One region of the Pseudomonas sp. GW821-FHT09A09 genome, then DNA from elsewhere that is predicted to be linked to it. Evidence: predicted binding sites of a transcription regulator. Region 1 holds the regulator's gene; each other region holds the start of a gene.
The links. Region 1 encodes FliA, which starts transcription of late flagellar genes. Its sites were predicted from a motif close to CTAAAGTTTNNNNNNNNNNNGCCGNTAA; they were not measured.
Positions count from the first base shown of each region.

Region 1 (2,201 bases):
AGCGTTTCACGCGGCCAAGCCATGTAGCCTGCGTCTAAGCAAGACAAGGTAAAGAAATAAAATGGGCAGCATGCATCCCGTACAGGTGATCGCGGTGACCGGCGGCAAAGGTGGCGTCGGGAAAACTAACGTGTCAGTGAATTTGTCCCTGGCCCTGGCAGAGCTTGGCCGTCGCGTCATGCTGCTGGATGCTGACCTGGGGTTGGCGAACGTCGACGTTCTGCTGGGGCTGACACCCAAACACACCCTCGCCGATGTGATCGAAGGCCGTTGTGAGCTGCGCGATGTGCTGCTCCAGGGCCCCGGTGGCATTCGGATCGTGCCGGCCGCCTCGGGCACCCAGAGCATGGTGCACCTGAGCCCGGCGCAGCATGCCGGCCTGATCCAGGCCTTCAGTGATATCGGCGACAACCTCGACGTGCTGGTGATCGACACCGCCGCCGGGATCGGCGAGTCCGTGGTCAGCTTCGTGCGCGCGGCGCAAGAAGTGCTGCTGGTGGTCTGCGATGAACCCACCTCGATCACCGACGCCTACGCCCTGATCAAACTGCTTAACCGTGACTACGGCATGAACCGCTTCCGCGTGCTGGCCAACATGGCCCAAAGCCCGCAGGAGGGGCGAAACCTGTTCGCCAAGTTGACCAAGGTCACGGATCGCTTCCTCGATGTCGCCTTACAATACGTCGGCGCAGTTCCTTATGACGAGTGTGTGCGCAAGGCCGTGCAAAAGCAGCGTGCGGTCTATGAAGCGTTCCCTCGTTCGAAGTGCGCACTGGCGTTCAAGGCCATTGCCCAGAAGGTCGATACCTGGCCGTTGCCCGCCAACCCGCGGGGGCATCTGGAGTTTTTCGTCGAGCGATTGGTGCATCAGACGAGCGCAGGACCCGTGCTATGACAGCGACTGGCTACAACGCGTACAAGAAGTCTGCCCGTGACAGCCAGGGCGAGTTGATCGAGCGCTACGCGCCGTTGGTCAAGCGTATCGCCTATCACCTGCTGGCACGCCTGCCGGCCAGCGTCCAGGTCGAAGACCTGATCCAGGCCGGCATGATCGGCCTGCTCGAAGTGTCGACCAAATACGACGCGAGCAAGGGTGCAAGTTTTGAGACGTATGCGGGTATCCGTATCCGTGGCGCGATGCTCGACGAAGTGCGCAAAGGCGATTGGGCACCGCGTTCGGTGCACCGCAATACGCGCATGGTCAGTGATGCAATTCGCGCAATTGAAGCAAAAACCGGTCGTGACGCTAAAGATCATGAAGTTGCGGCCGAACTCCAATTGAGTCTCGATGATTACTACGGGATTTTGAACGATACCTTGGGCAGCCGCCTGTTCAGTTTCGACGACCTGTTGCAGGACGGCGAACACGAAGGGCTGCACGAGGACGGCGCGAGTGCACATCTCGAGCCGTCGCGTGACCTGGAAGATGAACGCTTCCAGGGCGCGTTGGCGGACGCGATCGCCAATTTGCCGGAGCGTGAGCGACTGGTGTTGGCGCTGTACTACGACGAAGAGCTGAACCTCAAGGAAATCGGTGAGGTCCTGGGGGTCAGCGAGTCGCGTGTCAGCCAGCTGCATAGCCAGTGCGCAGCCCGCTTGCGGGGGCGATTGGGAGAGTGGCGAGCGCGCTGACAGGCAGTGTGGGGACACTGCAGACGCTACCGTGAAAGCCCACGCTTTCGCGGGTTCGTACCGTGGTGCCCTGGGCAGTCCTTTTTGTGTAACGCCTGTTGATTGAAATGGCGCGTCCAGGTGCTGGGCGCGTTTAAGACTGCTTGGAGGTCGAATTGGACAAGAACATGAAAATCCTCATCGTTGATGACTTCTCAACGATGCGGCGGATCATAAAAAACCTGTTGCGTGATCTTGGGTTCACAAACACGGTCGAGGCGGATGACGGCATTACGGCGATTCCGATCCTCAACAGCGGGAGCATCGACTTTCTGGTAACCGACTGGAACATGCCGGGCATGACCGGTATCGATTTGCTGCGCCACGTGCGTGCTGATGAAAAACTGCGCAGCCTGCCTGTGCTGATGGTGACCGCCGAAGCCAAGCGTGAGCAGATCATCGAAGCCGCCCAAGCCGGGGTAAACGGTTACGTGGTCAAGCCATTCACTGCGCTGGCCTTGAAAGAGAAGATCGAGAAAATCTTCGAACGCATCGGTCATTGATGCTGCCACGGGGGAGCTATGGAGCAT
Region 1 is NZ_JBWKPU010000035.1:11,073-13,273, forward strand. It holds gene fleN (flagellar synthesis regulator FleN) at 62-895, shown strand; gene fliA (RNA polymerase sigma factor FliA) at 892-1,632, shown strand; gene AC07OV_RS24650 (chemotaxis response regulator CheY) at 1,800-2,174, shown strand; gene AC07OV_RS24655 (protein phosphatase CheZ) at 2,193-2,201, shown strand, end outside.

Region 2 (2,201 bases), on a different contig from region 1:
CGAACTCGTCCTTGCTGGTGACATCCAGGCGGCGGGTGAGGTCGCCTTCGCCCTGGGCAATGTCCTGCATGGCCACGCCCATGGTGGTCAATGGCCGCAGCAGCACTTGAATCAGCAGGCTCAAAAGCACGGCAATCACCACCACAGCGATCAACATGGCAATCAATGCAGAAGTACGGAATTTGCCCAGCGGCGCGTAGGCTTTGTCTTTATCGATCGACAGGCCGATGTACCAATCTGCACCCGGCAAACCGCTGATAGGGGTGAACGACAGGATGCGATCCTGGCCGTTGAGGACGACGTCCTGGTTGACCTTCTCGATTCGCAGGCTCGTGCCCGGGTAGATATCCTTGAGGTTCTTCATCACCTGATCCTGGTCAGGGCTGACGATGACCTGGCCGTCCGCGCTGACCAGGAATGCGTGGCCGATGCCGCCGAAGTCGACCGAGTTGATGATCTTCACCAAGGTCTGCAGGCTGAGGTCGCCCCCCACCACACCCAACAACTCACCGTTCTTTTTCACCGGCATGGCGATGGTGACGATCTGCCCGCCCACTGCGGCCATGTAAGGCGGAGTGAGCATGGTTTTATCAGCCGCTACAGCCTGTTTGTACCAGGGGCGCTGACGAGGGTCGTAACCATCGGGCATCTTGGCGTCAGGGCGCTGTGTGAACACGCCATTGGTTTGACCGACGTAGGTGAACTGGAAGTTCGAGGTAAATGCAGGCTGATCGACCAACCCGGGGAGGTCAGCACCACTGCCTTGGTGGGCAACGTTCTGCGCCAGGCTTTCGAGTACCAGGATCCGGCCGCTGAGCCAGTTCTGCACGCTGCTGGCGGTGAGTTCACCGGATTGCTGGATGGACGATTCCAGGTTTTGCTTGATGGTGCTGCGTTGCAGGTAGTCGTTGTAGAGCGTGAATAACGCGAAGGCCAGAACCACGACGCCTGACGCGGCCAACAGAATTTTATGACTGAACTTGAGATTCATTTCATCGACTTCTTTTGCCAAAGGGGGGTGAGCGTGCCGAGTGGAACATTCCATGTAACGGTATAGGCGGATTCTCGGACCGCTCTATTTCGGTGCACGCATGGCTCATCAGGCTTTCGGCCAAGCGTCGGCAAATCTTAGAAATTTGTGAGAGGCATCCTCTTTTGGCGTAGGAAACCGACAAGCGGTAGCGCTGCACGCTTCAGAGATTGCAAAATCTTTCAGCCTTCCAGACAATGCGACTAATTATCATTTGTGACGTTTGGCCGGGCCTGTGTGAATGCCGTCTTCTGAATACATCCCGTGTGAAAGTGTTGTGCAGACGCTGTACAGCACCCACCACAATTGGCTCAACACCTGGTTGCGCAGCCGCCTGGGAAATGCCGCCGATGCCGCAGACCTGGCGCAGGACACCTTTGTGCGCCTGCTGCAGAAAACCGAACGCTTCGAACTGAAGGCACCTCGCGCATTTCTACGCACCATCGCCCGGGGCTTGGTGATTGATCACTGGCGCCGTGAAGAAATAGAACGTGCTTATCTTGAGTCCATCGCACATCTACCGGAGGCATTGGCACCGAGCGCTGAAGCCCGTGCGCTGGTGCTGGAGTTGCTGGAGGAAATCGCCCTGCTTCTGGAAGGTCTGAAGCCTAAAGTGCGTAAGGCGTTTCTATTGGCTCAGTGCGATGGGTTGGCGTATGCACAAATTGCGCAGCAAATGGGCGTATCGCTGCGATCCGTGGAGCGCTATGTCGCGCAAGGGCTCTATCACTGTTACGTCCTGCGGTATGGCGCATGAATGCTTCCCGGCACGACCCTGACTCCCAGGTCGTCAAACAAGCCATCAACTGGGCGCTGCGCCTGCGTAACAATCGCGCCAATGTGCGCCTGCGTGCGCAATGTGAACACTGGCGTGAGGCCCATACTGATCACGAGTTGGCCTGGCAACGGGTGCAGGCGCTGCAGCAGGAATTGAACAGTCGACTGACGGCGATCCCCGGCGCACATGTGGCGTTGGAAAACAGCGCGCAGGGGCTCGATCGCCGGCAGGCGCTGAAGGTGTTGTCCGGCATTGTATTGGTGGGTTCGGCAGGCTGGATCAGCAGAGACCTGGTGGGTTGGCAACGCTGGACGGCCGACTTCGCCACCGCCACGGGTGAACGGCGCAGTATTCAATTGCCGGATGGCACGCGTCTGCAACTCAATACCGACA
Region 2 is NZ_JBWKPU010000063.1:3,389-5,589, reverse strand. It holds gene AC07OV_RS29770 (methyl-accepting chemotaxis protein) at 1-991, opposite strand, end outside; gene AC07OV_RS29765 (sigma-70 family RNA polymerase sigma factor) at 1,272-1,787, shown strand; gene AC07OV_RS29760 (FecR domain-containing protein) at 1,784-2,201, shown strand, end outside.
Region 2: a site for FliA is predicted at 1,105-1,132, ahead of AC07OV_RS29770 (methyl-accepting chemotaxis protein). Genes of this name have one in related genera too.

Region 3 (2,201 bases), on a different contig from region 1:
GTTGGTCTGGTCGGCAATCGAGCGGATCACTTCCAGCACGCCGCCAATCTGTGTGCTTTCGCTGGACAGGGTGCGGATCACCTCCACGGCCTGGCTGATGGTGCCCGAGAGCTGGTCGATCTGCTGCAGGCTGCCGTCGATGTTCACCTGGCCTTGCTGCGCCTGGGCCTGGGCGTCACGCATTTCGCTGGCGGCGTGCTCGGCGTTTTTCGCCACGTCCTGCACGCCGTAGGTCACTTCATTGATGGCGGTGGCCACCAGTTCCATCTGCTGCGACTGCTGCTGGCTGCGGTCATGGGCCTGGCTGGCGTTGGTGCCCAGCTCGGTGGAGGACTGCCCGAGGGCGTTGGCGCACACCTGCAACTGGCCCACCACCTGGCGCAGCTTGGCGGTGAAGCTGTTGAAGTGCCGGGACAGCTGGGTCACCTCATCATTGCCGTGGGTGTCCAGGCTGCGGGTCAGGTCGCTTTCGCCGCTGGCGATATTGCCCATGGCATTCACCGCCGCCTGCAACGGGTTGACGATGCTGCGGGCGATCACTGTCACCAGCAAGGCCATGACCAGCGCAATGCCCAGGCCAATCAGCGAGGCTTTCCACACCTGGCCCTTGAACTCGGCCTGCACGTCGTCCACGTACACACCGGAACCGATGATCCAGCCCCAGGGTTCGAACAGCTGGATGTACGAGGTTTTCTCCACCGGCGCTTCGGCACCCGGCTTCGGCCAACGATAGTTGACGATGCCGGCGCCCTTGGCCTTGGCCAGGATCACGAACTCGTTGAACACCGCAAACCCGTCCGGGTCGCGGATGGCCGAGAGGTTCTGGCCGTCCAGCTTGGGGTTGGCGGCGTGCATGATCATCACGGGGGTGAGGTCGTTGATCCAGAAGTAGTCGTCGTGGTCGTAGCGCAGGCCGCGCACGGCGCTCAACGCCTGTTTCTGCGCGGCTTCGCGGGTGAGCGCGCCGGTTTTTTCAAGGTTCTGGTAATAGGCGAGGACGCCGCTGGCCGTCTGCACCACGTGCTGGGTCTGCTGGCGCTTGGCCTGGTAGAGGTCGCCGTGGATCTGCTTGAGCATCAGCAGGCCCAGGGTCAACAGCATCAACACGGCGACGATCAGGATCAGCCAGAGACGACGGCTGATCGACATGCTGCGCAAACTGTTCATGGTCCTGTCACTCCGTGCTTTTTATAATTGTGGGTGCTGCATCGACATTTCCGGCTTGTCTGATAGGCTTTCGGCCTGCAATCGGAAAACCTGAGTACTGCCTGATTTTTCACGCAATTTTTGCACGCCGGGGTTGACTATCAACACCGGGCCTTCGGTGCGCTCGCCTCTTTGAATCATTAGAAACACGCACGACCTTTGGGAGAAACATGGACATTTGGACCGCCATACAGGCATTGATTTTGGGCGTTGTGGAAGGGCTGACCGAGTTCCTGCCGATCTCCAGCACCGGCCACCAGATCATCGTCGCCGACCTGATCGGCTTCGGCGGCGAACGCTTCGAAGCGTTCAATATCATCATCCAGCTGGGCGCGATCCTCGCCGTGGTCTGGGAATTCCGGCGCAAGATCTTCGACGTGGTCACCGGCTTGCCGACCCAGCGCAATGCCCAGCGCTTCACGGTCAACCTGATCATCGCGGTACTGCCAGCGGTGGTACTGGGGGTGATTTTTGCCGACCTGATCAAGCACTACCTGTTCAACCCGATCACCGTGGCGGCAGCCCTGGTCGTCGGCGGCGTGATCATGCTGTGGGCCGAGCGCCGCCAGCACGCGGTGCACGCCGAAACCGTGGACGACATCACCTGGAAAGACGCGATCAAGGTGGGCTTTGCCCAGTGCCTGGCGATGATCCCGGGCACCTCGCGTTCCGGCGCGACCATCATTGGCGGCCTGCTGTTCGGCCTGTCGCGCAAGACCGCCACCGAGTTCTCGTTCTTCCTGGCCATGCCGACCATGGTCGGTGCCGCCGTGTATTCGGGCTACAAGTACCGCCACCTGTTCCAGCCCGATGACCTGCCGGTGTTCGCCATCGGTTTTGTCACCTCGTTCATCTTCGCGATGATCGCGGTCAAGGCCTTGCTCAAGTTCATCGCCAGTCACAGCTACGCGGCCTTTGCCTGGTACCGCATCGCCTTCGGCCTGGTGATCCTGGCGACCTGGCAATTCGGCTGGATCGACTGGACCGCGGTCAAG
Region 3 is NZ_JBWKPU010000010.1:181,404-183,604, reverse strand. It holds gene AC07OV_RS11520 (methyl-accepting chemotaxis protein) at 1-1,167, opposite strand, end outside; gene AC07OV_RS11515 (undecaprenyl-diphosphate phosphatase) at 1,377-2,201, shown strand, end outside.
Region 3: a site for FliA is predicted at 1,235-1,262, ahead of AC07OV_RS11520 (methyl-accepting chemotaxis protein). Genes of this name have one in related genera too.

Region 4 (2,201 bases), on a different contig from region 1:
GGCGCTGGAGTTGTCTGCAATGCTCTGCAGGTTGGCAACGGTGTTGTCGAAACGGTTTTGAACAGCACCCAGACCAGCACGCTGGGAGTCGATGTCGGAGATCGCTTGAGTGATCACGTCGATCGAGTTCTGTGCGTTGGCAGCAGTGGTGATGTCGGTGTTGTTAACGGTGGTTTTGGTGGAGTTGGCAGCAGTACCAGTCGCTGCGAACAGGCCAGTCACACCGGCGCCGCTCAGGGAGTAGCTGCTGGAGGAGTTCAGGGACACTGCACCAGTTGCGATGATCGCGGTGTTGGCCAGGGCAACAGCAGTACCGAAGTTACCGGAACCGTCCTGGGTAGCAACCTTGATACCGGCTACAGCGCCTGGATCGCCAGCGTTGAAGGTCAGGTTCTCACCGGTGTCGGACTTGACCGACAGCGCTTGAGTGGTCGAATCGTAGTTAACGGTGATGCCCAGCTTGGCAGCGTTGGACTTCAGTTGGTCAGCCAGGTCGGAAGTGCTGGTCACGCCAGTGAACTGCACAGCGGTACCGCCGCCGACTGCCAGGGTGAAGTTGGCGCTGGCAGGGGTTGCACCAGCAATGGCAGCGGAGTCAACAGTGAACTGGGCAACGGTGCTGGCAGTCGCAGCCAGGCCGCCTACAGCGCCGTTCATCTGAGCAGCGATTTGCTTGGCCGAAGCGCCAGCAGCGATGGTCAGGTTTTTCGACTGGCCGCCACCGGTAACAGCGATCGCGCCGCCAGCAACGCCAGTTGCGCTTGGAGCAATGCCTTGGCTCTTCAGTTGCTGCGAACCAATGTTGTTGGCTGCAACGTTACCGATGCTCATGTCGATAGTCTGGTTGGCGTTGGCGCCGACCTGGAAGGAAGTAGTACCGAAAGAACCGTCCAGCAGGTTCTTGCCACCGAAGGTGGTGGTGGTAGCGATACGAGTCAATTCAGCAGTCAGTGCTGCGTATTGAGCCTGGTTCGACTTACGGTCTTCAGCGCTTGGCGAGCCGTTAGCCGATTGCAGAGCCAGGGTACGCATGCTTTGCAGGATGTTGGTGGACTGCTGCATTGCGCCTTCAGCGGTCTGAGCAATCGAGCTACCGTCGTTGGCGTTTTTGATCGCAACGCCCAGGCCGTTGATCTGGCTGGTCAGACGGTTGGAGATTTGCAGGCCGGCCGCATCGTCTTTGGCGCTGTTGATACGCAGGCCGGAAGACAGACGCTGCATGGAAGTTTGCAGTGCGCCGGAGGCCTTGTTCAGGTTGTTCTGAACGGTCAACGAAGCAAGGTTAGTGTTTACTGTTAATGCCATGACGAAATCCTCGTGGGTGGTGTACTGCGGCTTCCGGCCCTGGCAACCGCCGGGTGTGGCCTAGAGAACCTTCGTAATAGTTATCGTCGTGAATGCACGTTGCTTGAGGACTTTTTTGAATATTTTTACTAGCACCGTGCCACCCCTTTTAATTCAAGCATTTACGATAGCCCAAACCCCCGCAATTGCTGGGTTTTCTGGCGCCAAATAAAAAACGCCCATGATTTTTCAATCATGGGCGTTTTTGTGTGCGTCACTCTTTGGGCATCACGGACGATAGAGAATCGCCGAGCCCCACGACAGGCCCACGCCAAATCCGCTGATAGCCACACGCTTCCAGTCGGCGTCCATCATGTGCTTTTCCAGCAGCAGTGGAATGCTCGACGACACGGTGTTGCCGGTCTCGACCATGTCCTTGATGAACTTCTCCACCGGCGCCTCTTCGAAACGCCGGGCCACGGCGTCGACAATCGCCGCACTGCCCTGGTGGATGCAGAACGCGTCGATCTGGTCAGCCTTGAGGTCCGACTCATTGAGCAGCTCGTGCAAATGTGCCGGCACCTTGAGCAAGGCAAAGTTGAACACCTGGCGGCCGTTCATGAAAAACACGCCATCGCTGACCTTCAAGTGCGGCGCGCCGGAACCGTCGGTGCCGAACTTCGACTTGCCAAGCAACCACGGCGCGTCTTCGCCCATCCAAGTGGCGGTGGCGGCATCGCCAAAGAGCATGGTGGTGTTGCGGTCTTCCGGGTCGACGATCTTGGAGTACGGGTCTGCGGTGATCAGTAGGCCGTTTTTCAGGCCGGTGGCTTCCATGAAGCCCTTCATCGCGTAGATCCCGTAGACGTAGCCGGAGCAGCCCAGGGAGATGTCGAACGCGGCCACGTGGGTCGGCA
Region 4 is NZ_JBWKPU010000016.1:117,866-120,066, forward strand. It holds gene AC07OV_RS16465 (flagellin N-terminal helical domain-containing protein) at 1-1,305, opposite strand, end outside; gene AC07OV_RS16470 (ketoacyl-ACP synthase III) at 1,573-2,201, opposite strand, start outside.
Region 4: a site for FliA is predicted at 1,386-1,413, ahead of AC07OV_RS16465 (flagellin N-terminal helical domain-containing protein). Genes of this name have one in related genera too.